3 linked regions of the Dyadobacter pollutisoli genome follow. The main gene of each other region encodes a partner of the protein of the gene in region 3 in a complex. Links are inferred from orthologs where the notes say so. Each region holds a gene or a part of one and is shown on either strand. Other genes may lie near its edges.

What was found.
Region 1: rny (region 3) and pfkA share a complex: the UniProt entries of both Bacillus subtilis proteins name them as parts of the possible RNA degradosome complex. The link is inferred for Dyadobacter pollutisoli from one-to-one orthologs.
Region 2: rny (region 3) and ON006_RS09875 share a complex: the UniProt entries of both Bacillus subtilis proteins name them as parts of the possible RNA degradosome complex. The link is inferred for Dyadobacter pollutisoli from one-to-one orthologs.

What each region holds. Positions count from the first base shown.
Region 1 is NZ_CP112998.1:5,204,404-5,214,745, forward strand. What follows is about bases 3,541-6,324. They hold pfkA (6-phosphofructokinase), read left to right. Parts: upstream 3,541-4,337; coding sequence 4,338-5,312; downstream 5,313-6,324. Other genes in these bases: ON006_RS21180 (glycosyltransferase family protein), read right to left, coding at 3,541-4,018; ON006_RS21190 (YdcF family protein), read right to left, coding at 5,324-6,097; ON006_RS21195 (TlpA family protein disulfide reductase), read left to right, coding at 6,205-6,324. In the rest of the region: ON006_RS21165 (DUF8737 domain-containing protein), read right to left, coding at 1-346; ON006_RS21170 (Crp/Fnr family transcriptional regulator), read right to left, coding at 421-1,008; ON006_RS21175 (YfiT family bacillithiol transferase), read right to left, coding at 998-1,525; more of ON006_RS21180, read right to left, coding at 1,529-3,540; more of ON006_RS21195, read left to right, coding at 6,325-7,611; ON006_RS21200 (lactonase family protein), read right to left, coding at 7,612-8,715; ON006_RS21205 (tRNA-binding protein), read left to right, coding at 8,823-9,161; ON006_RS21210 (alginate lyase family protein), read left to right, coding at 9,271-10,342. UniProt on the Bacillus subtilis protein: Catalyzes the phosphorylation of D-fructose 6-phosphate to fructose 1,6-bisphosphate by ATP, the first committing step of glycolysis.
Region 2 is NZ_CP112998.1:2,403,886-2,414,415, forward strand. The notes cover bases 1-2,972. They hold ON006_RS09875 (polyribonucleotide nucleotidyltransferase), read right to left. Parts: upstream 2,569-2,972; coding sequence 433-2,568; downstream 1-432. Other genes in these bases: ON006_RS09870 (sigma-70 family RNA polymerase sigma factor), read right to left, coding at 1-364; rpsO (30S ribosomal protein S15), read right to left, coding at 2,678-2,953. Outside these bases: ON006_RS09885 (LptF/LptG family permease), read right to left, coding at 3,058-4,551; ON006_RS09890 (START-like domain-containing protein), read right to left, coding at 4,551-4,943; ON006_RS09900 (ABC transporter ATP-binding protein), read left to right, coding at 5,348-7,126; ON006_RS09905 (2OG-Fe(II) oxygenase), read left to right, coding at 7,232-7,933; ON006_RS09910 (Ada metal-binding domain-containing protein), read left to right, coding at 7,936-8,205; ON006_RS09915 (DNA-3-methyladenine glycosylase family protein), read right to left, coding at 8,189-9,100; holA (DNA polymerase III subunit delta), read right to left, coding at 9,158-10,177; ON006_RS09925 (acyl carrier protein phosphodiesterase), read right to left, coding at 10,247-10,530. UniProt on the Bacillus subtilis protein: Involved in mRNA degradation. Catalyzes the phosphorolysis of single-stranded polyribonucleotides processively in the 3'- to 5'-direction. Necessary for competence development in Bacillus subtilis.
Region 3 is NZ_CP112998.1:655,196-665,708, forward strand. Bases 2,516-5,470 are described here. They hold rny (ribonuclease Y), read right to left. Parts: upstream 4,802-5,470; coding sequence 3,230-4,801; downstream 2,516-3,229. Other genes in these bases: ON006_RS02900 (P-loop NTPase family protein), read right to left, coding at 2,516-3,214; zapA (cell division protein ZapA), read right to left, coding at 4,923-5,234; ON006_RS02915 (hypothetical protein), read right to left, coding at 5,231-5,470. Also shown: ON006_RS02890 (aminopeptidase), read right to left, coding at 1-195; recombinase RecA, read left to right, coding at 541-1,608; more of ON006_RS02900, read right to left, coding at 1,679-2,515; more of ON006_RS02915, read right to left, coding at 5,471-5,575; pheT (phenylalanine--tRNA ligase subunit beta), read right to left, coding at 5,622-8,051; ON006_RS02925 (nuclear transport factor 2 family protein), read right to left, coding at 8,204-8,578; ON006_RS02930 (DUF1684 domain-containing protein), read right to left, coding at 8,660-9,319; ON006_RS02935 (response regulator), read left to right, coding at 9,505-9,882; ON006_RS02940 (MBL fold metallo-hydrolase), read left to right, coding at 9,890-10,513. UniProt on the Bacillus subtilis protein: Endoribonuclease that initiates mRNA decay. Initiates the decay of all SAM-dependent riboswitches, such as yitJ riboswitch. Involved in processing of the gapA operon mRNA, it cleaves between cggR and gapA.

The sequences.
Region 1 (10,342 bases), 4.6 Mb from region 3 along the record:
CGGCCACAAATACATTATAAAGGATGATTTCAACAGGCAGTCGCACAGCATGCAGCAATGTGAGCGCTTTCAGGTCCAGACTGTCCAGAAATTTTTTCCCGGAATTGAAAAAACAAAGACTTAGCCCAAACAGCATTCCAGGGCCTATCAGAAACATGAACCTGGGAGGAATGGACATGCCATTTTTATAAAAACCATCAATGGCCAGCACTGATTGTACCGTCATGTAAACAACCATGGCGACCAACAATTTCCCCGACTTACCAGCCGCGATATAGAATTGAAAAATGGTAAAAAACGTCGCGAATGCGAACAGGACGATAACGAATACAGGTATATTTTGCATGACTTTAAATGTTTAACGAACCATGCAAAGGTCTGATCCTCAACACAAAGTATCACTTACCATTTGGCAAGAAATCATTTTTTAGAAAATTCTTTTCTGATCCTGCTGAGAGAGGTATCCGTCACGCCGAGGTAGGAAGCAATGTATTTGAGCGGGGCGTTTTGAAATATTTCAGGACTTGATTTGAGCAATGCTTCGTAACGTTGCTCGGCCGTTTTGTTGATCATCGAAAGCGTGCGGTTTTTGAATGCGACAAACCCTTTGACCAACACCGCCCTGCCAAACTCCCGGAATTCCGGAATGGTATGGAAGAGTTCATTCAATTCACTATAAGTCAACACCCAGCCTGTTGATTCAGTGAGCGCTTCAATGTTTTCCTGCGATGGAATTCGTTGAAAAAATGATCCTACTTCGAAGACTGGTGTGTTTTGAGAAAAAAAATTGAGCGTGATTTCATTCCCGTCAATATCAAGCAGATAGGAACGTAGAAACCCTTTTTCAAGAAAGAAATACTGATCGTTCACTGCGCCTTCTTTCAGGAAGACTTCTCCTTTACTTAATGTTCTTGAACTAAACTTCGAAGCAATGGTACGCGCTATCTCTTCATCAATACTGATGGTTTGAAGAATGTAATGGACCAATAAATCAGGATTACCCGACATTTCCCAAAGCGATATCAATATGTGCCAAGTGGTGCTTTACATGCCAAACCGAGATCGCCAAAGCTTGTTTCTGGGTAAACCATATCTTCCTGACGGCATGGTAATAACTGACATTCAATTGCTCCTCGGTAAGATTTGCCGCAAAGAATGCGTAGCGATGATGGACACCTTCCAGCATCATTAATGAATCTGCAACGGGCGCATTCAGAGAATCGATGGTTCCTGCCCAGGCATTCATATCAACGAGAGTAGGCTCTTTATAATCAGGCTCGGTCACCGCTTTTTTGATCCGCAGGTAATGCAAAAACTGCAAATCGGCGACGTGATGGATAAGCTGGCGGATATTCCAGCTTCCTTCACGATAAGTTTTTGCCAGATCTTCGTCCGAAAGGTTTTCAACTCGGGCTTTGTACTCTGCCGGTATGGTCGCTATTACATGGATCAGGTCGTCTATTTCCTCTTTCGCGTAATCTTCCTGTAAAGTAAACAGCCCGATCGGGTACTTGGGATTAATCATGGCTTATGCTTTTTTCGTTTTTTTGATCTCCGCAAAAACTGCCCCGGCAATAAGCAGCACGAGCAATAATGAACTTACCAGATCAACTTTACTTCCGGCAGTGACCGATACCGGTTCAAAACGGAACTTGATCGTATGCTTGCCAGCAGGAACACGCAATGCACGCAATATGTAGTCTGCACGCAGCATATCCACAGGCTTGTCGTCGATCGTCACTTTCCATTCATCGCGGACATTGTAGTAGATTTCAGAGAAAATAGCCAATCCTTCTGAACTGGAATTGCTTTCATAAATCACCTCATTAGGCTTGTAGCTGATCAGACTAATTTTGGCAGTAGAGTCGGGCTGGATTTTCAGACCATTCAATTTATCCGCAAATTTTTGATCCAAAACCGCTTCTTCACGTGGTTTGAGCGAATCCAGAGCGGTCATTTCAGCATCCGCATTCGGTACAATTTTGAAACTATTCACAAACCACGCATGGCCATACGCCTCCGGATTGGGTTGAGCTACCTTGTTCCCCTGCTGATCTGGCACCAGGATATACTTGGTGTTCAACATATTGATAATCCTGGTATTGGGCTTCTGAGTGGCGATCTGGCGTTCAAACAACTCCTGATAGCGACGCAGTTTCGCACCATGGTAGCCGCCCAGTGATTTATGAAAATACGAAGCATCCGCACTGTTGAATGGCCCCTGGCGCGAGCTCAGGTCATATACCCGGTAGTCGGGATCGGTATCGCGTAATATCTGCTCATCGGCAGGGGAAGGCGTAGTTACACCCTGCGCAGCGTAGTTACTTAGAAAATCTTCATTATTCAGGTACCTTTTGTCCACTCCAAAAAGGTCAAAAATGATCAGTATCAGCATTACACCGTAAAAAAGAACGGGTTTGATTTTATCTTTCATCGTAAACCAAACCACTCCGGCGGCAAGCAGCAGGAAGATCAAGCTTCTGATCGCATCACTTTTCATAAGACCTGCGCGATCCTGGATAACAGAATTCATGATCTGCTGTCCAAATGCCTTATCCTGCGCCATCTGTGTAAACTGGTCGAGGTGCTGCGCGTCATTAGCCGACTGAAAGCTGAAAAAGATGCCCGGCATCAGCGCCAGAATGAGTGTTACGCCACCGGTAATGCCCAATGTGATGAGGAATGATTTCTGAAATTCCTTCGATTCAACTTTCCTTTCAACAATAGCAACCAGCCCAAGTACCGCGACCAAAACCATGAGCAACTGGGCCAGAGAGATCACCATCGTCATCGCCCTGAACTTGTTGAACATTGGAAAATAGTCAAAAAACAGGAAGTTAACACCAGCGAAGGTCTTACCCAACGCCCAGACAATGTACAGGAGAATCACGCCGCCAGCCCAATATTTGATTGGATTTTTGACAATAAAAAGGCCGAGAATAAACAGAAAGAAGACAATGATACCGACATAGTTCGGTCCGCCCATGATAGGCTGATCTCCCCAGTAAAGTGGCATCTGTTGAATGACATTTTGCGCCGTAGCAGCGTCCACGCCACGTCCGGTCAATGTTTTATAGGTTTCGGAACTGGTGGAAAGCGGCCCGTATGAGGTACCTCCGTAGGCATTGGGGATTACGAGGGTTAGCAGCTCACCCAATCTGTAGCTGTACGTAAAGGCATATTCCTTACCCAATCCGTCAGCTTTCGCTGCGCCCGGAGCATTGTCCAGCGCAGTGAGTTCTGACTTTCCGCGGATCGTTTCTTTCGTATAATCATAAGCATTCCAAAGCCGGGTAGTATGCGTTCCAACGGCGACAACGCCTGCGAAACCAAGTCCTGCCAACACCAGCATAAGATCCTTTGCTCTTCCTTTATTAATATAAGAAACGCTCTCAATGATCACCAATATGACAATCCCGATCCCTAGATAATAGGTGATTTGAACGTGGTTGGCGTATAGCTCCAATGATAGGAACAAGCCAGTCAATGCGGCCCCGGCAAGCCAGTTCTTCCTGAATGCAAGGATCACACCCGCCAAAACGCCCGGCGCGTACATGATCGCGATCACCTGCGAAACGTGCCCTGCTTCCAGATTAATGACATTAAACGCCGAAAAAGCGAATGCAACAGCACCTATCGCCGCGAGCCAGCCACTTGCGCCCAGTATGAGGAAAAGAATGTAGGCACTCACCATCCCGATCAGGAAGTAGTTGGCCGGAGCTGGTAAAATCTTATTGATACCCTGCCCCAGTTTGGTGGAAACACTGGTGGGATAGTCCGCCGCTACCAGGTATGCCGGCATTCCTGCAAACATTCCATTGGTCCACGCCGACCATTCTCCTGTTTGTTTTTGATAATCCAACACTTCCCGGGCAGCGCCTTTGGCGTATATATCATCCTGTGCGATAAGCTTTTTTCCTTGTAAAACGGGCGAGACGTATGCGACTGACAGAATCATAAAACCAATTACAGCTACCAGATGCGGCCAGATTCGTTGCCAGGAGAACAGATTTTTCATTTTAATAATATTGGGCTTTGGGTTTGTTTTATACCGTGAAGACAAGATCGATGCAAATCACCGCAAATATGACTTTTCAAACAGTAAAAGTTTCGGCGAATGCGTGTTAATGAATATTAAATTTTTATTAACCGGCGCAAATATATAAGTATTGATATATGTTTGAGATGTAAAAATCGAATCTTCTTCGTGCATTTTTTTAATAGAATTCAGAATTAGGTCATATATTTTAAGAAAATACCCGATAAATTTGCGGAAATTGTGCCTTTAAGGTTTATTGGAACTGTACAGAGATAGAATAGAAGTAACCCGAAATTAAATGAAAAGAATTGGAGTATTTACCTCAGGAGGAGATGCCCCTGGTATGAACGCCTGCATCAGGGCGGTAGTCCGTGGAGCTGTCTACCATGGTATTGAAGTATTTGGTATTAGAAGAGGATATAGCGGAATGATTGCCGGAGATGTCTACAAGATGGAGTCTCATTCGGTAAGCAATATAGTTCAAAGAGGAGGAACCATCCTCAAATCGGCACGGAGCAAGGAGTTCATGACTCCTGAAGGAAGAAAGAAGGCATATGACAATCTGGTTAACCTGGGTATCGAAGGGCTGGTAGCTATCGGTGGTAATGGTACTTTTACCGGAGCCATGATTTTTGGTAATGAGTACGGCATACCCACTGTGGGCGCACCAGGAACCATTGACAACGACTTGTACGGAACAGATTACACCATTGGTTTCGACACCGCTGTAAATACTGCGCTCGATGCGATCGACCGTATCCGCGACACCGCCAGCTCACACGACAGGATCTTCTTCATTGAAGTAATGGGCCGTGACTCAGGTTATATCGCAGTACAATCGGGTATAGCAGGTGGTGCTGAGCTCGTGATGGTACCGGAAGTTCTGACGCCGATCTCAGAAGTAGTTGAAACATTGAAACAAGGGTGGAGCCGTTCGAAATCGTCATCCATTATCATTGTGGCTGAAGGAGACGAAGAAGGTAGCGCGCAAGAGGTAGCCGAAAAAATCAAGGTGCAGGTTCACGAAGACGCGGATATCCGTGTGACTACGCTTGGACACACCCAACGCGGGGGTCCACCGTCCGCATATGACCGCATTCTTGCAAGCCGCCTGGGACTGGGCGCGCTGGAAGGATTAATCGGCGGACAGAAGAATGTAATGGCGGGGATTATCAACAATGATCTTGTTTACACGCCTTTCGAAGATACGATCCGTCTTCCGAAGCCAATCAACGAAGATTTGCTTAGAATGGTGAAAATCCTCAGCGTATAACCCTCGTACGGTTAGCAGTAACCGACAGTTTTATACACAATATAACCAATCCATTCGTGCCATAGTACGCTGAAATACGCAATGGCATCCGAATCGGGTATAACGGCATCTCTGAAACTCATGCTGTTATACCCCCCATAAAAGTCGGCCGGGAAAATAGTAGTTTGGATACCCGCTTTTTCAAAACACCCGGCTGACCGGCGCATATGGAATGCGGAGGTAATCAGTATATATTTCCCCGATGGAAATTTTTGTTTTAATATCCTCGCCGAGAAAACTGCGTTTTCCCGCGTATTTCTCGCTTTTTCTTCAAAAATAATGTCCTTGGCCGGAACGCCCCAGCTTACGAGTAATTCAGCTGCACGTCGTGTTTCGCCCTTTTTCATTGCGATAAGCTGGTCCGCACTCGTACCTGTGATCAATATTTTTTTGATCTTCCCGGCTTTGTATAAAAGGAAGGTTTGCAATACTCTGTCACCATTTCCGCCTAAGGAAGGATGATCCTCGTTGGGTTGCTGGGAACTGATCAGTCCGCCGGAAAGCAAAATCCCTACATCGTGCTGCTCCTTGATATCGCGAATGTTGACAGGTTTCGGCTCCCATTGGTTAAAAGCAAGCATTGTCAGATACAAATTGGAAAACAAGAGTAGTAATATCAGTGAGGCAACCACTAGCCTTTTCCTCGCTTTATTGCTCCTTACCAATGCGCCAAATAGCAAAAGCATCAGGATAATGCTCGTTGGCATGGCCAGAAAGTCTATGGCTTTGGATAGAAAATAAAACATTTGAATAAGAAGCTGGGTGTTATGATCGTTTTGGAGTTAATTTTGTTACTCCTGAAAACTTTGAAATAATCAAATAAACTGTTCATAAACAAACGGCCATTACCCTGATGAAAGATTATACCCGCACATTGTTTTTCGCATTTCTGCTCACCATTGCACTTTATACCACAGGATCCGCCCAGGGTTACCGCATTGAAGCGACCATCAAGGGCCTGAGGGACTCATCGTTGATCATCGGGCATTATAACCGCAGCCATAATCAGTTTGTCCCAAAAGATACTGCGAAGGCCGACGCCAATGGAAAAATGGTGTTTGAAGGCAAAACAGCACTTCCCGGCGGGCTATATGTGATTCTTTTTCCGGGTAACAACCGGTGGGTAGAGCTGGTCTATTCAGGAAAGGAGACGAATTTCTCGATTGAAACAGACACGGCTGACGTGATCGGTCAAATGAAGGTGACGGGATCGAAAGAGAATCAGATTTTTTATACTTATCAAAAGGAACTGAAATCGGGTTCTATGCAGATAGAGCAATTGAACAAGGTCAAAAGCCCCGAATCTCAAAGCAAAATAAGAGCGATACAGGACAGTTTTGCTGCGTATCGTGCAAAAACGTTGGCTGATAATGCGCAGAGTTTCACCGTTCAGCTACTGAAAATGTCGACGGAACCGGAAATTCCAGCGGCACCTAAACTCGCCAACGGAAAGGCGGACTCCACCTGGATTTTCAATTATTACAAATCACATTACTGGGATACCTTCGATTTTGCAGACAGCAGAATCCTCAATACACCGTTTCTTGAACCAAAATTGGAGCGTTACTTCAAAAATCTGGTCGTGCAAGTACCCGATTCGGTAATCAAAGATGCCGATATGATCGTCAAAAAGGCATCGGCTAATAAAGATGTGAAGGCAATGGTGGTTTTCTATATTACCAATCAGTACGAAAACCCAAAAACGGTTGGTACTGAGGCCGTGTGGGTGCATATGGCCAATAAATATTACTTGTCTGGCGAAATGGGCACTTCCGAAGATGTCAAAAAACGCATTGCCGAGAAGGTCAATACATTAAAGGATTTGCTGGTCAACAAGACATTTCCGGCATTGACGCTCACCGACCCAGCCGGTAAAAAAGTGAGTGTACAGACTGTTCAAGCCAATTACACCATTCTTTTCTTCTATGCACCTACCTGCGGGCATTGCAAAGAAGCATCTCCGACATTGAAAGCATTCTACGAAAAGAACAAGGCGAATGGTATCAAGGTGATGGCGATTTCGACCGAGCACAACGTAGAAGACTGGAAGTCATTTATCACGACATACCATTTCGAAGACATTATCAATGGCTTCGATTCCTTGAACCAGATTGATTTTAACAAGAAATTCGACGTAGTTACTACGCCTACCGTTTATATTTTGGATAAAAACAAAAAGATCATTGCCCGCAAAATGCCTGTGGAGCAGCTGGAAGACTTTTTGAACTACTACCAGAATAAAATGGCCAGAAAGCTTTAATTACAAAAATGCTACGCAAATCGGCAGCTTTACTGAAATACTTTCATGCTTGAAAGTAAACTTGCCGGTGGCTGGATCGACATCGTAAACCACCAGATTGTCAGCAGTTTGATTGGCTACGATCATGAATTTTCCGCTCGGGTCGATATTAAAATCCCTTGGCGTGGAAATGGATTTTGTCTGTTGATCCACCATTTCAAGTTCCCCGTTTGCATTAATCTTGAATGCACTAATGGAGTTATGGCCCCGGTTGGAAACGTAAACAAACTTTCCATTTGGGTGCAAGTGAATGGCCGCACTGGTATTTGTCGGTCCCGAGTAATCTGCCGGGATCGTAGGGTAAGTTTTAATAGCAGTAATGACCCCGTTTTTGTCAATGGAGCACGAAGTAAGCGTTGCTTCCAGTTCATTGAGCAGAAATAGTGACTTGCCCGATGGATGAATGATGAGGTGGCGTGGACCTGCGCCTGGTTTGCCTGAGAAAAATGGCTGCGCAGGATTGGGTTTTAATGCCCCGCTTTTGCTGTCTGACACGTAATTCATAATCTTGTCGCTTCCCAGATCCGTCACAAACACATATTTGCCGTCGGGGCTTGCGGTAGCAAAATGCGCGTGCGCTTTTTCCTGACGCTTCGCATTAGGCCCTGTTCCTGCATATTGTTCCGTGTAAGTTGCCGGAGTGACTTTTCCGTCAGGCTGCACATGATACATCGAAAAGCTGCCTCCGCCATAGTTCGCAACATAGGCTGTTTTTCCGGAAGGATGAACCGAAACGTGACATGGCCCGGCACCGACCGAAGACTCGCTGTTCAGGTAAGTCAGTTTTTTGTCGGCACCAATTGCGAATGAGACGATTTTATCTCCACCGACTGCATATAAATTCTTTTTATTGGGAGAAATCGCCACGTAACCCGGCCCGACGCAATTATTGAAAGTATCTAATAAGGTAACCTGGCCGGTTGAAAGATTGAGCTCACACAATGAAACGGATGAATTAGCGCCCTTATCCTGCGTTCCGATATAAAAGGAAATGGTTTTATCCTGAAACGAAAAGGACATCAAACCGGCCAGCAAAAGGATTACAGGAACAATCAGCTTTTTCATATTTTCCATTTTAAATGAGATACCAATGTCTTGTAAAGCCGTACGCAATCGTTTTTTAATGTTATTTTGAAGAATATAAACTGACCTTTAACCAAATAGCATCACATATGGATACCATCAGCTGGCAGGATTTCGAAAAAGTCAATTTGGTTGCGGGCACAATCATTCAGGTCGACGATTTCCCCAAAGCCCGAAAACCCGCATTCAAGCTCCGCATAGATCTCGGCCCGGAAATAGGTATCAAAGCCAGTTCAGCACAAATCACGACGCGGTACACAAAAGAGCAGTTGCTGGGAAAACAGGTACTCTGTGTCACCAACTTCCCTCCCAAACAAATCGCAGATTTCAAATCCGAAGTACTCACGACCGGGTTCATACTACCAGATGGAGAGGTAATTCTGGCTAGTCCGGATTTTGAGGTGCCGAATGGAACGAAGTTGGCGTAGGGTCAAATTACTGCACTCTCACCCGAAATCACTCCCAAACTCAGGGTAAATATCTTGATTATAGTCTATTGGAATAGGTATCCATCACTTTTCAGACAAACCATATTTCGTGACCAGATCATTATTCAGACCCTTATTCTTTCTGTTGTTTCTTGCGACAGCTCCGGCCTTTGCTATTGAGACGCAGATTGAAAAAGAAGTAACGCAAACACTTAAAAAACATATTCTTGCGGAAGCAAGCTGGGCGTTGAAGCAGGCCCCGGTCACCGTGACGGCTAGTACTTGCCCGAGAAGTGCTGGGACAAAGCATGATTTTTACTCGGAAGGAGACTACTGGTGGCCCGACTCGCTACATCCCAACGGACCTTACATTCAGCGCGACGGAATGACCAATCCTGAAAATTTTGTTGCGCACCGCCTGGCCATGATTCGGTTCAGCAAAATTGTGGGCGCATTGGCTTCTGCCTACAAGCTTACTCATGATAAAAAATACATTAAACATGCATTCCAGCACATTAACGCCTGGTTTGTTGATCCCGAAACCCGTATGAACCCTTCCCTGCTATACGCCCAGGCCATTAAAGGAAGAGCGACAGGGCGTGGCATTGGTGTCATTGATACGATCCATCTCATGGAGGTAGCTCAGGGAATAAAGGTGATGGAAAAGGATAATGCTGTGGACAAAAGCATGCTGGCGAATGTCAAACAGTGGTTTGAAGAGTATATCAGCTGGCTCACAACCCATCAGTACGGAAAAGAGGAAATGGAAGCCAAAAACAACCATGGCACCTGCTGGGCCATGCAGGTCGCATCTTTTGCATCTCTAACCGGCAACCAGACTATGCTCGATTTTTGCCGGAACCGTTACAAAACCATTTTTTTACCCAATCAAATGGGTACTGATGGAAGCTTTCCTCTGGAATTAAGACGGACCAAACCTTACGGTTACTCGTTGTTCAACCTGGATGCGATGGTTATGCTTTGCCAGATTTTATCTGACGGCGATAATGATCTCTGGAACTATCAGACTACGGATGGGAAGGGAATTAAAAAGGCAATTGAATATCTGTATCCTTTTGTTGAAGATAAAACCAAATGGCCGCTGAAACCTGACGTCATGTACTGGGACAATTGGCCGATCGCGCATCCATTCCTGGTTTTTGGAGCAAATACATTTAAAA
Region 2 (10,530 bases), 1.7 Mb from region 3 along the record:
ACTGTTCTGCAAGCGCCTGAAGAATAGACTGGCGTATCCACCAAACAGCGTAGGAAATGAATTTAAAACCTCTTGTTTCATCGAAACGCTGTGCTGCCTTAATCAAACCAAGGTTTCCCTCGTTGATTAAGTCACCCAGCGATAAGCCTTGGTTTTGATATTGTTTTGCAACGGAGACAACAAACCTGAGGTTTGCTTTGGTCAACCTTTCTAAAGCAAGCTGATCACCATCCCTGATTTTTTGAGCTAACGTCACTTCCTCATCCGGCGTTAGCAAATCCACCTTACCGATTTCCTGCAAATATTTATCTAACGACTGACTTTCCCGGTTGGTAATTTGCTTACTGATCTTTAGCTGTCTCATCTAAATCTTATATTAATATGTATATATAACGACGTTAAATACTGTCCTTGTAAATCAAAAACACTATTTTAATCATTTTTGTTCTCTGGCTTTGGCAGCAACACCTTCCGGGACAGGCGATACTTACCTGTTTTCTTGTCGATCTCTACTAATTTAACCTGAACCTCTTCTCCAACTTCAAGAACACCGTCCATTTTCTCCAGACGTTCCCATTTGATTTCGGAGATGTGCAGCAATCCGTCTTTTCCTGGAAGGAATTCAACGAACGCTCCAAAAGGCATGATAGATTTTACTTTACCACTATATATTTCGCCGATTTCAGGAACCAGAATGATGCCTTTAATACGTGCTACGGCTTTATCCATTGAAGTCTTATCAGCCGAGAATATACTTACGAAACCAGCACCATCTTTTTCCTCGATAGAAACAGTCGCTCCTGATTCTTTTTGAATGTCCTGAACTACTTTACCACCAGGCCCGATTACTGCACCGATCATCTCACGATCGATCTTGATCACAACGGCACGAGGCGTATGTGGTTTCAGATCCGCACGGCTTTCGGTCATTGTTTTGTTCATCTCACCCAAAATGTGAAGACGGCCTGCTTTCGCTTGCATTAACGCTTCCGTCAATACTTCGAATGAAAGACCATTTACCTTCATATCCATTTGGCAAGCTGTGATACCGTTTTCAGTACCTGTCACTTTGAAATCCATATCACCCAGGTGATCTTCGTCTCCCAAAATGTCAGAAAGTACTGCGTATTTACCTGTTGCTTCGTCAGAAATAAGTCCCATAGCGATACCCGAAACCGGCGCTTTGATCTTTAATCCTGAATCCATCAATGCAAGTGATCCTGCGCAAACAGTTGCCATAGAAGAAGAACCGTTCGATTCCAGAATGTCGGAAACAATACGGATGGTATATGGATTGTCCTCCGCTTGTGGCAATACTTTTTTCAAAGCACGCAATGCCAGGTTACCGTGCCCTACTTCACGACGGCCAGGTCCGCGGTTAGGCTTCACTTCGCCTGTCGAAAATCCGGGGAAATTGTAATGCAGCATGAATTTGCTGTAACCATATTTCATCGGTGTATCCACGATTTGCTCGTCGTTTTTGGTACCCAGGGTTACAGTTGTCAATGATTGGGTTTCTCCTCTTGTAAATAAAGCAGAACCGTGTGCATTTGGCAAAAAGTCAATTTCAGAAGCAATCGGACGAACTTCATCCAATTTGCGACCGTCAAGACGAATCCGTTCGTCTAAAACCAGACGTCGTGAGGCTTCCCAAACCAGATCATTGAAATAACGCTTAGCCAATCCCAGGCTCACTTCCTCTTCCTCACTGATACTTGCGGTAAATTCTTCCCAAACAGCTTTGAAACCGTCTTTTCTAACCTGCTTGTTGGTAGAACCTCCTTGTGTTACCTTATAAATCTTATCGTAGGCGAACGATCTTACGCGCGCTTCCAGTTCTTCGTCAGAAGGATCGCCATCATATTCCCTTTTCTCTGTTTTACCAACAGCCGCTTCAAATTCTTTCAAAGCAACACATTGATCTTTAATAACAGCGTGAGCTATTTTCAGTGCTTCGATCACTTCTTCTTCCGACACCTCGCTCATCTCACCTTCCACCATCGCGATGTCATTGTAAGTAGCTCCTACCATTAGCTCAAGTGTAGCGCGTTCCAGATCAGATGAACTTGGATTTACTACATATGCGCCATCAATCTTCGCGATACGCACTTCTGATACAGGTCCTCCAAAAGGGATATCCGACGCAGCAAGTGCCGCTGATGCCGCCAAAGCTGCAAGTGCGTCAGGCAATGCATCCGCGTCAGCAGAGATCAATAAAATGTTTACCTGTACTTCTGCGTGGTAATCGTCCGGAAACAAAGGGCGCAGAACGCGGTCCACCAAACGGCTGATCAATATTTCGTGATCTGACAGTCGGCCTTCGCGACGTTGGAAGCTTCCCGGAATCCGGCCGGCAGATGCAAATTTTTCCTGATAGTCAACCGATAGCGGTAAAAAATCAAGACCTTCCTTAATATCCTTGTTAGCGACAACCGTAGCCAGCAACATGGTGTTACCCATTCTGACCACAACCGAACCATCGGCTTGTTTTGCTAATTTTCCTGTTTCAATGGTGATTTCCCTTCCGTCTGGTAAGGTTATAGTCTTGGTAACTATATTAAAGAGCATAGAATGTTTGATTTTTTGTAGCTGTGAAATGCCATCCTGACATTTCTGATTTTTAATTTCCGCAAAAAATCAGGGAACTTTCATAGTATTGAAGTTCCCTGATTTTAAATTACTTACGTATGTTCAATTCGGCAATAATCGCACGGTAGCGGTTAATGTCCTTTTTGTAAAGATAATCCAACAATCTTCTACGCTTTCCTACCATCTTAAGAAGGCCTAGTCTTGTGTCATTGTCTTTCTTGTGCGTTTTTAAGTGCTCGTTCAAATAGTTGATACGGTACGTAAATAAAGCAATTTGTGATTCAGCAGATCCAGTGTCTCCGCCTTCTTTCTTAAACCCTTTCGATTCGAAGATTTCAGCCTTCTTTTCCGCGGTTAAATACATGATTGTAACAACAGATTAAATATTTATAAGTATTTTACAGCACCCTGCTGCAAATAAGGTTGCAAAATTAAGATTTTTATCCCTATTATAAAAATATAATTTAACTATGATTGCATAAGCTGGGTTTTACCAAATCTACTTGCCCATCTTGTTTTAATTCTTTTGATCCACATTTGGTATACATCTTTCTCGAAAAGCCTTGAATCACTTTTGGCCCGATCGATGAAATACACACCCGCCAGAAACAATACGGTATTGGCCATCCAGGCTCCTACCGGCACAGCAAGCAGTCCTTCTTTCACCCATTTGTCGCCCTGATTGGTTAACACATACAGCAGGATAAAGAACAAAATCGAGACCAGTACCGGCACCCCGAAGCCACCTTTCTTAATAATCGCTCCCAATGGCGCACCTATCAGGAACATGATCAGGCACGACAATGCTTGGGTATATTTATGGTGTTTTTCCAATTCATACTTCGTCGCATCTTTCAGCTTCGTTTGCAAATAATCCGTCTGCGATTTCGTATAGCTGAGCATACTGTTTGACGCACTTTTAGTATTCAGCAGGATTTCCTTCTTCAAACTGTCAGAAACCGGCCTGGCCAGCAGAGAATCGATCCACTTGCCTTTTTTAATGTTCTTATCCGTGCCCTCTCGGTAGTTGTAGGAATAATACTGCTGACTACCTGCTACCAGGTTCTTCTGTGTTTCATTGTACGAATTACGAAGCGAATCAGCGGTCGAGGTCAGGTCCGTGATGTTTTTCATAAACTCATGGTATTTGAACTGCCCCTCGTCAGTACGCTTCATTCCGAAAGACGAAAGGCTTTCCGTCAGCCGGTAATGCCTGAACGAATTCCGGCTGAAATTAGAAAATCGTGAAGCGCCTCCTCCCGGCGTCGTAATGTACACCGGACGCGAACTCGATGAGCCGTTTTCGTCCGTATACCGGGTTCCATTGTAAAGCTCGATGACCAAATAACGGTTCTCATTAATAGAGTACATTCTACCGGAGTCTGCCAGGATAATTTCAGTATTGCCCAGTTCGTACGAACGGTTGTTATGCTTGTAGATCACCATGCCGATCAACTTGCCGTTTTCCTGCTTCTTATCAACCTTAATGCTATATCCGGGTAAATCGTTATAAAAGATCCCTTCCTTGATTTTCAAAGTAGCTTTTGTGGTTTTGATATCATATAGCAGACTGTATCCTTTGAGGTTAGCCCACGGAGAAACCCGGTCATTGAAAAAAAATGAAAATACGCTGATACCTACCGCAACGATGAAAAGCGGCGCCATGGCTCTCACGACCGATATTCCTGCACTCTTAATAGCTGTGAGTTCAAAAAATTCCCCGAGGTTACCGAAGGCCATCAGCGAGGACAGCAACATGGCAAGAGGAAGCGCAGTAGGAACGGTAATCAGACTAAAGAAGAAGAAAAGCTGGGCATAGTCTATAATCCCCAGATCCTTCGAAACGAAGTCATCTATGTAAAAGATCATGATCCTCATTAAAAAAACGAAAACCACGACCGACATTGTAATAATAAACGGGCCCCAGAAGGACATCAAAATAAGCTTATCCAGCTTTTTCATCAACTACCTACTATTTCTCTTAAATTATCAATAAATCCATCCCACAACGAATTCAGTTCATCCTGGTCACGATTGGCCGAGTAGTCGATCACCCGTAAAAAGGTTGTCTGGGTTAACTCGCTAACTTCCAGTTTTAGTTCCACATGGTTGTTATCGAGGTTATCATCGCTCGTATTTTCAAAGTCAAATCTTACTGCTTTGTTAATTCTTAGTCCGGTTTGCTTGGCAATGTGACTGTCGCCATCCCATTGAAAATCGAAACGGTGGTCAGGCAATACGGTTACTTTTTCGGCAAACCATTGTTCCAGACCCGAGGGTGTAGAGATATATGGAAATAGTACTTTGGGAGAGGAACGCAATTCGAATTCAGTAATAAACTTATATTTTTCCATAGGTACTAAAATTAAAAAGGGTGACCTTATCAGTTCCTGTCTTACATCCTGATTTAAAAATTGTAATATAGCATAATTCGACAATAAATGCCTGTAAAGTTAATTTTGCTTTTTTTAATAAATCATAAATTTGACATTAAATTCGAGAAACTGATTGCGTGATAACTTTATTTAACATACTTTTGCACCACAATTACGACGGCGGGGTAGCTCAGATGGTTAGAGCGTAGGATTCATAACCCTAAGGTCGGCAGTTCGATCCTGCTCCCCGCTACATTGCAATTCAGACATCCCCACCGGATGTCTTTTTTATTGTCCCTGCTTTTTGCCTGCTTGCAGAATTAAATTTCCAAACTTTCGGTTTACCATTTTAGGTTACACCACCGTATTCACCTCAGAACTGTATGAAATTATTACTCCAGTATCTTAGCCGGTATAAAGGGCTTATTTTGCTGGCCCTCGCCATGGCCGCTATCAACCAGATCTTTTCACTTCTAAACCCCTACATTCTCGGAAATTACCTCATCGATCCATATGCCAACAAGGCTGAGCAATTCAGGACCAACGGCATGGAAAATGAATTTTTCAAAGGTATCCTCCTCGGTTTGCTCATGATCATCGGCACCGCCATGATCTCCCGCATCGCCAAAGCATTTCAGGACTATGTAGTTAACGTCGTAATTCAAAAATTTGGTGCCAGCCTGTACACCGACGGGCTGCGGCACGCACTGCGTCTCCCCTTCCAGGATTTCGAGGACCAGCGCAGTGGAGAAACATTATCGGTACTGCAAAAAGTAAGGGCCGACTGCGAAAAATTCATTACCAGCTTCGTTAATGTGCTTTTTGCAACATTGGTCGGCATCGTGTTCGTTGTAATCGTGGCGTACAAGTTAAGCCCTATGCTGCCGCTCATTTACCTCGTCGGATCGGTAGTACTGGCATTCCTGACCAGCATACTCAGCCGCAAGATCAAAGCCATTCAGAAGAATATCGTTAAAGAAACCACTGCGCTCGCAGGTTCTACAACTGAATCTCTAAGGAACATTGAGCTCGTCAAAAGTCTCGGTCTTACCCAGCAGGAAATCACCAGGCTTAACACAACCACATTCAAAATCCTCAAACTGGAACTCCGCAAGGTGAAAAGCATTCGCTCGATCAGTTTCATTCAGGGTACTTTTGTTAACTTTTTACAGCAATGCATCATGTTCGCGCTGCTGTTTTTTGTGTTTAGAGACAAAATCACAGTTGGCCAGATGATGATGATGCAGTTCTATTCATTCTTCATTTTTGGACCATTACAGGAATTGGGTAATGTAATCCTTTCCTACCGTGAAGCGGAAGCTTCGCTCAACAACCTGCAAACCTTGCTGGCAAGACCTGTCGAGCACAAACCATCGAATCCTGACAGCATCAGCGAAATCGAGGCTTTACAGTTCGATAATGTGAAGTTCCAGCACCAAACTGCCACACGTCCTGCTCTGGAAGATATTTCGTTCGACGTACAGCGGGGAGAAACCATTGCATTCGTTGGTCCTTCCGGATCAGGCAAGACCACATTGGTGAAATTGCTCGTAGGACTATATCACCCTAACGCCGGGACTGTATTTTACAATAATTTTAATGGCAACAACATTGATTTTGACGAAATAAGGAACAAAATAGGCTTTGTAACACAGGATACGCAGCTTTTCTCCGGTACTATCAAAGAAAACCTGCTGTTTGTGAACCCCACTGCAACCGACGAAATGATCAATGATGTGCTCATGAAAGCGGCTTGCTACAACCTGCTTTCGCGGGCCGAAAATGGCATTGATACTGTGATCGGCGAAGGCGGCTTGAAACTGTCTGGCGGTGAACGCCAGCGGCTGTCCATTGCACGTGCACTGCTAAGAAATCCAAACCTGATCATTTTCGATGAAGCCACGTCCGCATTGGACTCATTGACCGAAGAAGAGATCTCCAATACGATCCGCAACATTACTGATCAACGTCAGCACATTACGGTCATGATCGCGCACAGGTTATCCACGATCATGCATGCGGACAGGATTTATGTTCTGGAAAAAGGTAAGATTGTTGAAACCGGCAGCCACGCGGCCCTTTTGGACGAAAAAGGCTTGTACTACGCTATGTGGCGGCAGCAAATCGGTGAGCGTAAAAGCGAGCAGATCCTGTCTGCCTGATCGCGCATTTAAAGGTTAGCAAGATTCAGGTTTCGTAGGCATACTACCCGGGATAATTTTGTCAGAAACAATAAAAGGTTTTTGCACAGGATTATCCCGATTTTTATGAAAGACACCCAGGAATTGAACTGGCCGCTCATTCACGACAGCATGCATAGTACCGGTTATGCGCTCATTAGCAATGTACTGGATCCCGATGAATGCAATGAGCTAATCAGCCAGTATGACAACAAACCGCTCTACCGCAAAACGATCGTCATGGAGCGCTACCGCTTCGGCCTGGGTGAATACAAATACCTGAGCTATCCATTGCCCGGCATTATTCAGCATTTGAGAGAGACCTTTTATCCTAAACTGGCACCTGTGGCCAACAAATGGATGCAGGTACTGAACATTCCCAAAGTGTATCCGGCAGAGTTCAATGAGTTTCGTGACCAATGTCATAAACTGGGACAAACCAAACCGACCATACTGATTCTCAAATACGGCGCTGGCGGACACAATACTTTGCACCAGGACCTTTACGGCGAAGCGTTTTTCCCGATCCAAATGGTATTGTTTTTGAACCAACCCGACCGTGACTATACCGGCGGAGAATTTGTAATGACACAACAAACACCCCGTGCACAGTCCAAAGCCATTGTACTGAAACCCCAACAGGGCGATATCCTCCTTTTTACTACCAATTTCAGGCCGGTAAAAGGCTCCAAAGGCTACTACCGGGTTAATATGAAGCATGGGGTGAGTGAAGTTCACGAGGGGAACAGATATACCCTCGGTATTATTTTTCACGATGCATTGAGTTGATCATGATCAAACATTTGGAATTAGGCAAGCCTTCATTTGCAACAAGCCGTAAGCTCAAACAGCTTATTGACAATGGTTTGATTAAATTTGGAGGAAATAAAAACCTGAAAATATACGGTACATTGGCATGCAGGTCAGGCAAGCGAATGAAGCGGGAGAACCGGGTTTTCTTTTCTTCCGGTCAAGAAGCCGTAGCGAATGATTATCGACCGTGCGGACATTGCATGAAAAAGGAATATCAGGATTGGAAAAAACTCACGAAAGGTCCTTAACCGCCAGACTGCGCCAGAGATAAAACACGAGGTAGCTCTCCCAGCCTTTGAATGCATTGAAAAGTGCCTCTATTTTAAGCGTTTCGCTTCTGTCCTGAATAATATTATGATGGGAAAGCGCATTCAGCAAGCCAATGTCGCCGTGCGGAATGCCTTCCGGCTCCTTCAACGACTTCATCAGCGCGTAATTGGCCGTCCAGGCACCGATTCCTTTGTGGTCCGTCAAAGCCCTTTTTCTTGATGTAAAATCTGGCAATGCTTCGATGGCTGACTTGCTCAGCGCCCCACTTGCAAATGCTTTGGCAATACCAATGATGTACTCCGCCTTTTTCTCCGAAAACTGCATGGCTTTAAGCTCATCCATTGTGGCCTGCGCGAGTACTTCGGCCGTCGGGAAGACAAAGTAATGTTGCCCGTCGTGTTCAATTTTACCGCCAAACCGCTCCACCAGCCTGCGTTTCACCTTATAGGCAAATGACAAGTTGATCTGCTGCCCGATAATGCACCAGCAAATTGCTTCAAACAAGTTATCAATACCAATCAATCGCAGACCTTTAAAATCATGGACCATGTACGCCAGTCGCCCATCCAGGGCCAGCAGATCATAAAATGGCTGAATACTTCTCTGCATATCAAACCATTCGGTCACATATGCAACCAAGTAGTTCTTACTTGCTGGCGATACATTGCCCTTCAAAACCGCTATTTCAAGAAATGGGCCACTTTCCCGAATGCTCGTCAGGACTATTTCTCCGTCGATTTCAAGTGCTTTATAAATGGTATTATCGCTGATGACGTGCAAGCAGTCATCGTAATTTCGGTTTAGGAACCATAGACATTCCTGAAAGCTGAAAAGCGCCGGTATCGGTACTAAGATCTGTTGATCAGTGTTCATGCATCAAAATTACCAGTGATCCCACCCCTCCAAAACCTGATTCTTGCTGCATTGAGGTTAGTGAATGATTTTAAAAACAAGTTCTTTGAGTAATTCCCCTTCCGAAGTAGAGACACCATCCAGCCCCTTCATCCGTCCGTCGCATTCGCGCAGGTAATGAATGATATTGACGACCTTACCTAGCGGATAGTTTCGCGCAGCCAGTAAATAGTCTTTTACAAAATAAGGATTTACACCCAGCTCGGCCGACAAACCCTTTTCGGTCTTGTCCCTGCTGGCATGCGTGAGCAATAATTTGGAGAAAAACCCGAACAGAATGATCAGGATCGGCGCCAATGGATTGTCTTTTGAATTGGCTGAAAAGTACGTCGCGATCTGGTTTGCTTTCATCACGTCCCGGATCATCAGCGCCTTTTGAAATTCAAATACATTATACTCCTTGCTGATACCCACAAATTTCTCGATCGCCGCCGCGTCGATCCCCTCATCTACCCGAAGGTTCACCATGATCTTCCTGATCTCGTTGGAAAGCCGTTTCAGATCGTTACCGATATTGTCTACCAGCATTTGAACCGCTTTCGGGCTTACCTTCACGCCTTCCTGCTGGCAAAATGACGAAACCCAGTCGGGTAATTTATTATCGTACATCTTCTTGGACTGCACGACCACGCCATTGGTATTAAATGCCTTGATAAACGTCTTTCTCTCGTCCGCATTGGCATGAAAACAAAATACCAGCACGGTACTGTTCAATGGATGCAACGCATACTCTTCCAGCCTCGCCTGCTGTTCTTTTTGCTCAATACCGCCCAGCTTGTTGGCGTCTTTTACAAGAATCAGCTGCCGTTCGGCCATAAATGGAAACCGCCGTGCGTAGCTAAGCACACCTGCTACGTCCGTGTCTTTTCCATATAACACAAACTGGTTAAATCCCTTCTCTGCCTCCGAAACCACACGTTTTTCCAGCTCCTCAGCGATGGAATCAATGTAGTAAGGTTCGTCTCCGTGCAGAAAATAAAGCGGTTTGTATTTTTTGCTTTTTATTTCTTTGAGAATGATGTCCGGTGTCTGGGCCATTGTAAAGTTCCGGCGCGCCGGGAGAATTTGAGGTTAATGCAGTTTCAAATTTACCAGTTCTAACCGATTTTAGGCCGCATTTTCTTGAATAAACTGATCGGCGTTCTTTTGGAGATCGGGAAAAAAAAGCAAAAACTTCTCGTAATAAAACGCCTCATTTTCCCGCAAATCATTGACTGCATTGCGGATAGGTTCCAAAAACGGTGCACGCCGGGACAGCCGCTGAAAAGTAATGTCGATACCCTCCATTGTCGCGTAAGTCGTGAGCCAGTCCTGCCTGACCATCGACCGTACCATCGGGATCATTTCCTCAGGTATCAGGTGCTCGTTCCGCTCGATCAATGCGTACATGC
Region 3 (10,513 bases):
CTGGATTAGCCTGATCTGTGCTTTGAGCGAATCAGGGAAGGTAGGGTCTTCCAACACATCCTGCACATCCTGGACATCCATTAATATTCCAATCTGGCCTGATGCCTGCATCCAGGCGTAGCTGAGCAAGTCCCTGTAATAGATTCCAAGCAAAACGAGAATGGCCAAAAGGGCAAGCAATATTTTTTTTAGCACTGAAATACCTCAATTAAGAAAACGAATCCGGATCAGATTGTATAACAATCATTTCCGGGACAAAATTATATAAAAAGACCCGTATTTACTCACTGGCCAACCAGCGTAAATTCCGCTTGATAATTAGCGTCTTTCGGTCGGTAATTATTTATGTAAACCTTCGAAATAATGACAGGGTATTAGCGGTTTTTTCTTATCAGGAATTACATTTTATTGAGAAAAACAGGTTGTATTTTTGAGCAAAATTCGATATTTTTACAGCTCAGAAAAGACCAGTCATCGAGCGGTTTTTGTGACGCAAAAACCGCTTTTTTATGTACAAACTAAATTTTTGTCACCTTTTTTATGGCACAACCAACCACTGATAAAGACAACAAACTGAAAGCGTTACAGACCACGCTGGAAAAGCTTGACAAAGCTTACGGAAAAGGCACAGTAATGCGTCTGAGCGACAGCAAGGTTTTAGATATTCCCGTCATTTCAACAGGCTCACTGGGACTTGACCTCGCATTGGGCGTAGGCGGCGTGCCACGCGGCCGGGTTGTCGAAATTTACGGACCGGAATCTTCCGGTAAAACTACATTATCCATGCATTGCATTGCCGAAGCCCAGAAAAAGGGTGGCCTGGCTGCATTCATCGATGCAGAGCATGCATTCGACCGCTCCTATGCGGAGAAACTGGGTATTGATACCAGTAACCTTCTGATTTCACAACCCGATAGCGGTGAGCAGGCACTTGAAATTGCCGAACACCTGATCAGCAGCGGTGCGGTGGACATTATCGTGATTGACTCCGTGGCAGCATTGGTTCCCCGTGCTGAGCTCGAAGGCGAAATGGGTGATAGCAAAATGGGTCTGCAGGCGCGTTTGATGTCACAAGCACTCCGTAAGCTTACCGGTGTGATCAACAAAACAGGATGCTGCTGTATCTTCATCAACCAGCTTCGTGAGAAGATCGGTGTGATGTTCGGTAACCCTGAAACGACTACCGGCGGTAACGCCCTTAAATATTACGCATCTGTTCGTCTGGATATTCGCCGTGTGGGGCAGATCAAGGAAAGCGCCGATCAGATCCTGGGTAACCGCACGCGCGTGAAAGTGGTGAAAAACAAAGTAGCGCCACCTTTCAAAGTAGTTGAATTTGATATCATGTACGGCGAGGGAATTTCCAAAGTGGGAGAGATCATCGACCTGGGTGTTGAGCTGGAAATCATTAAAAAAGCCGGTTCCTGGTTTAGCTATGATGGCAACCGTTTGGGTCAAGGCCGTGATGCGGTTAAAGCCTTGCTTAAAGATAATCCTGAGTTGATGGAAGAGCTGGAAGCCAAAGTTCGTGGCAAAGTCAACAATGATCCTGATTCATTGATTGATACCAGCGAGCCGAATGTGGTCGACGAAGGCGCTCCGTTATAATTGGAGCTCGTATTGATGTATAATGAAAATGCCCTGCTGAAAACAGGGCATTTTTTATGGGTATATTATTTTAGAAAGGCTTCCGGTCATCGTCGTCCTCGTCGAAATCATAATCGTCCTCTCCCGGCCCGGAGAACATACTGCTGACAAGGTCCTGAAATTTCATCCCCTGATCCAGGGATTGTTTTCCAATCAATGAAAACTCGGCCATGCCGTGCAATGCGAATTCCATCATGAAAAGCTTCTCCTCTGTGCTGGAATAGGCGCTGAGCATATCTACAAAATCATCCAGGCCATCAATGGTTTTCAGCCGCGCGATGTATTCGCGGTCTGTCATATCAGCTGGCATTTCCATTTCATTGCCAGCGCCAAACCATTCGATTACTTTGGCATAGGGATTGATCTTGCTTTTTTTGCTTTTTTCAGGATCCGGGAAAAAGCTCAGGAATTGGGTACGTATCGCTTTTCCTATCAGGTTTTGAGCCACGATTACCGGTCCCTCGACTTCCCCTTCATAGACCAGCTCCACTTTTCCGCAGATCGCCGAAACTACGCCATAAAGATCGGAAATGCGCACGTGGGTAGTCGTTTCTGCATTGATGAGCGCGCGTCGTTCGGCAGTACTTAAAAGGGACTCATAGGCAGAAATAGTCAAACGGGCCGAAACACCGCTTTTACTGTCTACATATTCACTCTCCCGGGCCTCAAAAGCAATCTGCTCGATGAGTGTTTTGGCTAGCTCAAAGACCGATACAATTTCCTTTTGTTCGGCTTTAACGACTGCTTCCTGCTCGGTAATTTTCTTGCCCGTTTCAATGGTCTTGGGATAGTGGGTAACAATCTGGCTTTCGATACGGTCCTTCAAAGGCGTCACAATGCTGCCGCGATTGGTATAATCCTCCGGATTGGCCGTAAATACAAACTGGATGTCCAGCGGCAAGCGCAGCTTGAAACCACGGATCTGTATATCGCCTTCCTGTAAGATATTGAACAGCGCCACCTGGATACGTGCCTGCAAATCGGGCAGCTCATTGATGACGAAAATACCACGGTGAGAACGGGGTATGAGCCCGAAATGGATCACACGCTCATCCGAATAAGGCAATTTCAATGTCGCGGCTTTAATCGGGTCTACATCCCCGATCAAATCTGCTACGGAAACGTCGGGCGTCGCCAGCTTCTCGGTGTAACGCTCGTCGCGGTGCAGCCATTCGATTTCAGTCTGCTCGCCATGGTCAGCTACCTGGTCTTTGGCAAACCGGGATAATGGCTGCAAGGGATCATCGTGCAGCTCCGAATTCTTGATGTAGGGAATGTACTCGTCCAGCAGGCTTACCATCATCCGCGCAATGCGTGTTTTGGCCTGACCGCGTAGTCCCAGAAAATTGATGTTGTGCATCGAAAGGATCGCCCGCTCAACATCGGGTATGACCGTTTCCTCGTAACCCCATATTCCTGGAAAAATATTTTCTTTATTCCTGATTTTGGTAATCAGATTATCTCTTAACTCCTGTTTAATGGAACGTGGCTGATAACCTGCTTTTTTCAGTTCACCGAGCGTATGGATACCCAATCGTTGTGAACTGCTAAGCTGTGAGTAAGTCATGTATTTGTAGCTAGGTTAACGCGCATACGCCACTGAGCGCATTTCACGGATCACTGTAATTTTAATTTGTCCGGGATATTGCATTTCTTTTTCAATCTTCTGCGAAATATCAAAGGAGAGCATTCCTGCTTTTTCGTCTGAAACATTGTCAGCGTCGATAATCACCCGAAGCTCACGGCCTGCCTGAATTGCATAGCATTTTTCAACGCCGTCAAAGGAGAGTGCCATGTTTTCAAGATCACGCAAACGCTGAATATAGGATTCCATCATCTCACGGCGCGCGCCCGGACGTGAGCCCGAAATCGCATCACAAACCTGGATGATAGGCGAAAGAATGCTGGTCATTTCGATCTCGTCATGGTGAGCACCGATGGCATTGCATACTTCCGGATTTTCCTTGTATTTCTTGGCAAGCTCCATACCCAGGATAGCGTGTGGCAAATCGGATTCTTCCGGCCAAACCTTACCAATATCGTGCAGCAGCCCGGCTCTTTTGGCCAGTTTGGTGTTCAGTCCAAGCTCGGATGCCATCGTGGCGCAAAGCTTGGCGACCTCGCGTGAGTGTTGCAGCAGGTTCTGCCCGTATGATGAACGGAAACGCATGCGGCCGATCATTTTAACAAGCTCAGGGTGTAATCCGTGAATGCCCATATCAATGACAGTCCTTTCGCCGATTTCGACGATTTCATCATCAATGTTCTTGCGGGTTTTGGCTACCACTTCTTCAATTCTTGCCGGGTGGATCCTTCCGTCCTGCACCAGGCGGTGCAGCGAAAGTCTGGCGATCTCCCTGCGAACAGGATCAAAACCAGATATTACGATCGCTTCGGGGGTATCATCGACAATGATCTCAACACCAGTAGCAGCTTCCAATGCGCGAATATTGCGTCCTTCCCGACCAATGATTTTACCTTTGATGTCGTCGTTTTCAATGTTGAATACCGATACGCAGTTTTCAATGGCGTGTTCTGCGGCAGTACGCTGGATAGTCTCGATAACGATCTTTTTGGCTTCTTTGGTAGCAGTAAGACGGGCTTCTTCCATGGCGCTCTTTACATAGGATCCTGCCCTGGTATCTGCCTCGGCTTTCAGCGCGTCTACGAGCTGCTCGCGCGCCTGGTCTGCGGTAAGATTGGCAATTTTTTCGAGCTGGGTAACCTGCTGCTGCAATGACTTTTCAGCTTCTTCGCGGCGTTTGGTAGCCAGCTCTACCTGTTGGTTCAGGTTATTTTTTAGCGTTTCAAGCTCATTTTCACGACGCTTATTTTGCTCGATGGTTTGATTCAGGCTCTGCTCGCGTTGTTTAAGCTTTTGTTCATTGGTCTGAAGAATGACACGTTTTTTATTGGCATCCTCTTCAAATTCAGATTTAAGACGGAGATATTTTTCTTTCGCTTCTAGTATACGGTCCTTTTTGATGTTTTCAGCGGCACTTTCGGCATTTCGGAGAATTTCAGCGGCACGTTCCTGGGCTTCCTTTTCCTTTAGGTCGAATGACCTCTGAAAAATGTATTTGCCTGCAAAAATACCCACCCCAACGGCGATGATATCGGACAGGACGACGATGAAAACTAAATAATTTGACATTTCAATGATGGTTATATATAGTTGGTTTGACCGACTACCCCGCGTTAAAATGCCGAAAATGAAGAATTGAAAGTTATTTAGAAGATTTCAGTATAAATCAAAGGTTAGGGGTGTAAATCGCTTAGCTCTCCAGAGCGCTGGTAATTGTTTCGTCCAGCTTTTCCACTCTGCCTTTAAAAGCCATCACCAGATTGTCCATTTGCTGCTGATTCCTCTGCAATGCTACCAGGCATTCGATGGAGGTCAGTGCAATTGCTTCGATGTCACCGTATACTTTTCCTTTTAATTTATGCTGCTGCACGCGTTGCATGAACACCTCATACCCGTCCCTGTAGAATTTCTCCTGATCTGCCGGAACACTCAGTTTGAAACCTCTGTCCAGCAGTTTTATAAAGACAGAAACGTCCGGAGTGGGTATGCTATTTTTTTTCATAAGGTATCTTCAAGCAATTCAATGCACTTATCGATCTCTTGTATATATCTTTCAACTGAGTCTTTCAGTTCGGCGATTCCGCTCGTTGGTGTCAGTTTACTAGTGACAATTTTAGCGAAACTTTTAGACTTATTAAAGTCTTTTTCCAAAGTAGTGTATTTTTTCTTTATTTCTTTCGCTTCTTCCTTGAGTTGGATATTGGACACCCGGAGCTCCGCATTTTCACGTTGGAGCTCTGATATTGACCAGGTTAGTTTCTCTTTTGTATTGATCAGTATCTCGAGCTTTTTTTCAAGGTCGGATAACTTGTGTTCAATGATACGTTCAATGCTCCTTTCCATTTGCTAACCTTAAAAATATCCATCCAAGCAAAAATTCAAAATCTAATCATTTCCTGATGAGTGCCTCAAACTCCCGCTCATAAGCCGCCATCAGCCGCTGCATGGATTTGTCGATCACTTTGTCGGTCAATGTCTGCTGGTCATCCTGCAAAATGAAGCTGATCGAATAGGACTTTTTACCTTCCAGGTTAGCACCTTCATACACGTCAAACACATTGACCGAACGCAGCAGTTGCCGCTCTGTTTTGTAAGCAATCTGGCGAAGCTCTTCAAAAGTGACCTTCTTGTTGACTACCACCGACAGGTCACGACGCACTTCGGGGAATTTGGAAACCTCTTTGTATTCAACGGCCGCATTGTACTGGCGAAGCATGTACTCCCAATCAAAGTCGGCAAAATAAACGGGCGCTTTCACGTCGAGTTTTTTAGATAATGCAGCATTGAGCAAACCAAATGAAACCACCGGTTTGCGGTTAGATAACAAAGTAAGCCCTTGTTTGAAAATAGCAGGATCAGCCTGTTGTTTTTCAACTTCCCTGATTTTGACTGCGGTTAAGACCTTATTGACAAAGGCAGCCAGGTCATGGAATACCGTTTCGCGGGATTTTTCAAACCAGCTTTCCTGCGCAATGTTACCGGTTACGAAAACAGCCAACCTTTCCTTTTCGACATATTTTTCGTTGATCTGGTGGTAGGTATTGCCAAATTCAAAAACTTTCAGGTCCTTCTGGCGGCGGTTGCTGTTGTAGGCAATCACTTCAAGCCCCGAGAAAAGCAGCGTCTGGCGCATCACAGACAGATCTTCGCTGAGGTAATTGAGGATTTTGACAGGATTGCCAGCCAGACTTTCGCTCATCAAGACCTGATATTCGGGTTTGGTCAATGAATTGTTGATCATTTCATTGAAACCATTTGCTACCAGCAATTCGGCCACGCGCAGTTTTAATTTTTCCGGATCATTGACCGGGAAATCAGAAAGAAAATCCGAGCTGAGCGTTTCTGAAAGCTCTACCTGACCAAATCCGTAAATGCGCAGGATTTCCTCAATGACATCAGCCTCTCTCTGCACATCGACGCGGTAAGGAGCTACGATGGCCGTAAACGAGGATTCGTTTTCGTCAGCAACCTGAATGTCCAGGCTTTCCAGAATGCTTTTGATCAGTGTTTTATCCAGCGTTTTTCCAATCAGCCGGTTAATATGCTTGTAGCTCATCGCAACCCGGAAGTCCTCTACCGGCTGCGGATAAATGTCGGTGATTTCAGAAGAAACAGTTCCTCCCGCGATTTCCTGAATCAGTAATGCGGCTCTTTTCAATGCAAAAAGGGGCATATTGGGATCCGTACCGCGCTCAAAACGGAACGACGAATCAGTTTTCAATGTGAAGCGCTGCGCAGTCTTGCGTACCCAGGCCGGAGAAAAATAAGCGGATTCAAGAAATATCGAAGTCGTATCACTAGTAACCCCCGAAGTGAGCCCGCCAAAAACGCCGGCAATACACATAGGCTCAGGAACGCCATTGCTTCCTGCATTGCAGATCATCAGATCAGAGCCCGAGATTTTTCGCTCCACCCCGTCTAGTGTAATGAATGGTGTCCCGTCAGCGACCGTGGTAACGACCACTTTGTTGCCAATGACTTTTTCAGCGTCAAACGCATGCATGGGCTGGCCCAGCTCGTGACATACATAATTGGTGATGTCTACAATGTTGTTAATGGCGCGGATACCGATTGTCTGCAGACGATCTTTCAGCCACTGGGGAGATTCTCCCACTTTGATCCCTGAAATCGTCAGTCCGGTATAGCGCGGGCATGCATCCTGATTTTTTACTTCAACCGTGATCGGAAGCTGTTGGCTAGCGACAGCAAACTCCTCAACGGAAGGCAATGTGACCGGGCGGCCCAGTACCGCTTTCAGATCGCGCGCCACACCATAATGGGAAGCAGCGTCGGCGCGGTTGGGGGTGAGCCCTATTTCAATCAAGTAGTCAGATGAAATTCCAAAATATTCGCTGGCAGGTGTTCCGTTGGGTAATGTGGTGTCCAGTACCAGGATGCCGTCGTGTGAGCTGCCCAAGCCCAGTTCATCTTCCGCGCAGATCATTCCTTCGGAAAGTGCGCCCCTTATTTTTGACTTTTTCAAAACCAATGGCTGATCACTGCCGGTAGGGTGGAGCATCGCTCCCACAGTGGCCACGATTACCTTCTGGCCGGCTGCCACATTAGGCGCCCCGCAGACAATGGAAAGTGGGTTTTCACCTCCTGCATCAACGGTGGTTAGACTTAAGCGGTCGGCTTCGGGATGTTTTTCACAAGTCAGCACCTGGCCGATCACCACCCCCTGCAAACCACCTTTTATGGATTCGATCTCTTCAATGCTTTCTACTTCAAGTCCGGTTGCTGTTAAGAGCCTGCCGATTTCTTCCGGCGTTTCTGTGATTTCAATTAATTCCTTAAGCCACTTATAAGAGATCTTCATGCGAATGCTTTAAATAAAATTTGAAGGGTGCTGTATCCAAACAGAGCGCCTTTACCGCAAAATTAACGATTTAAGTTTGAGATGTATGTGCTGCAAAAGAAAATAGCCAGGTCAAAAGACCCGGCTATTGCCCTCTTTGATTGCAGAATAAATTATTGTGCAGGCGCTACCTCATAGAAGAATTGCTCACTAACAATCTTCCCGTCAGCGACTTTATACAATGCAATTTCTTCCATCGGAATTCTACCCATTCCTTTGAAGGTGATATCCATCGTCAGGCTAATGGAGAAATAGTTACCCGCTACAACGGGGTCGGAAAGCTCCTGGCCATGAAACTGCTCAATCATGTCCTGAAAGTGATTTCCTTTCTGGACAATCTTATCGAGTCCCTGCACAATGGTTTCTCCGGGAGATCCTTCCGGTTCGATGCTGAGGGCATCATCTGAATATAATTCCTTTTGCGCCTGCTCATATTGGTTCTCGCGGCATAGGGCTACCAGGCGTTCTGCAATTTCAGTCGTTGTCATGACGTGTTGTTTTATTTGAATGGAAATTTAGATATTTCCAAGCCACAAGTTTCAGGTTTAACATAAATATTTTGTTAAATCTCACTCATGCACAGCAGATTCGGTCAGCTCGCCGGCCTGGATGGGTACTGTGAGCGTGTTCTCGGCCGGTGGGACAGGACATGCATAGCTGGACTGGTATACGCAGTAAGGATTATAGGCCTTGTTAAAGTCCAGAACGATGACATTATTCTTGATTTCTGAAAGCGGATAATCCAGGTAACGCCCGCCGCCATAGGTTTCTTTACCGCTGGTTGCGTCCCTGAACAGAACCGAGATCACGCTTTCATTTTTTAGCAGCAGCAGCTTTTGAGGCTTACCACCGACGGTAAAATTGGCATAGCCGTATTTTTCGTATTTTTCAGAAGTACCGTCCGTATATTTGACTATCACCTCCTTATCCTCCTTCATGTAAGGGGAGATATTGGCTTTAATGCGAAATGTCAGATCCGGCTCAAAGTAATGCAACCCGTGAAAGCTGGCTTTGTCGGCAATGGGGGAGTCCTCGGTGGTTTTGAACTGTTCATCTTTGGCGGCGCGCTCCTGCTGGATCTTGGTTTTATACTTTTCAGGGCTGGCCGCGATCAAATCTTCGGCGGAAGAGCCCGCGCTGAGGCCAGTGAAATTTTCTGCTACAAAATATGCCAGGATTGCGATGACCATCGCGATCGTGCTGTATCGGATTACTTTATTTTTGAACATACCGGGTCTATGATTGTAAACGGATTACAAACTTACACCCGAAAGGCAGCTTTGAAAAAGTATAGGATGTTTATTTACTTTTTTATGATAATTTTGAAACTTCACACCCGGGCTGTTTGCGATGTTGGTTGAAATATACCTAAATTGACCTGGCAAATTATTAAACACAATACCTGACCCATCATATGTCATACACAAAACGAGTACTCATTGCCGAAGACAGTTCAGTGATTCAAAATCTGGCAAGGAAGATTCTGGAATTTCAACATTACGAGATCACTTCGGTGAAAAATGGAGAACAAGTATTGCAACTCCTTGAAAAAGAAGATTTCGATATCATTTTGCTGGATATCAATATGCCTGTGATGGATGGAATGGAGTGCGCAAGAAGCATTCGTAAGTTGCCAAACGAGAAGAAAGCCAAAACACCGATTGTGGCCATAACAGGTAATGCCAAGAATTACTCTGAGGAAGATTTCAAAGAAGCAGGATTTGATGATGCGTTGATGAAACCGTTAAATTTTGACCGCTTGGTTGAAGTGGTTGCGCATTTGACAGAATAAAAACCTGATGAGGATTACATTTTTAGGAACCGGCACCTCGCAGGGAATACCCGTTATTGCCTGCGAGTGTGCCGTTTGCCGTTCTAATGATCAGCATGATAAGCGTTTACGGACTTCCGTTTGGATACAGGCCAACGGCAAATCCTTTGTCATAGATACCGGCCCCGATTTTCGTCAGCAAATGTTGAGGGCCAATGTGAAAGAGCTTGATGCTGCGATTTTTACACACCAGCACAAAGACCACACCGCCGGCCTGGACGACATCCGCGCATTTAACCATCGTCAGCAAAAGGATATGCCCTTGTATGGCAGACTGGAAGTGCTCAACCAGATCCGGAGCGAATTTGCCTACGCTTTTTCTGAAAAACGCTATCCGGGCGTCCCGCATTTCGAGCTGCACCCGATTGAAAACCGTCCCTTTGAGATCGAAGGAGTCCGGTTCATTCCTATCGAAGTCATGCATCACAAGCTGGCTGTTTACGGCTACCGGATCGGGGACTTCACCTACATTACCGATGCTAATTTTATCTCCGAAGAAGAGCAGCAGAAAATAATAGGCTCGCAGGTACTGGTCTTAGATACCCTGCAAAAAGAGCCGCATTTGTCTCATTTTACGCTTTCGCAGGCGCTG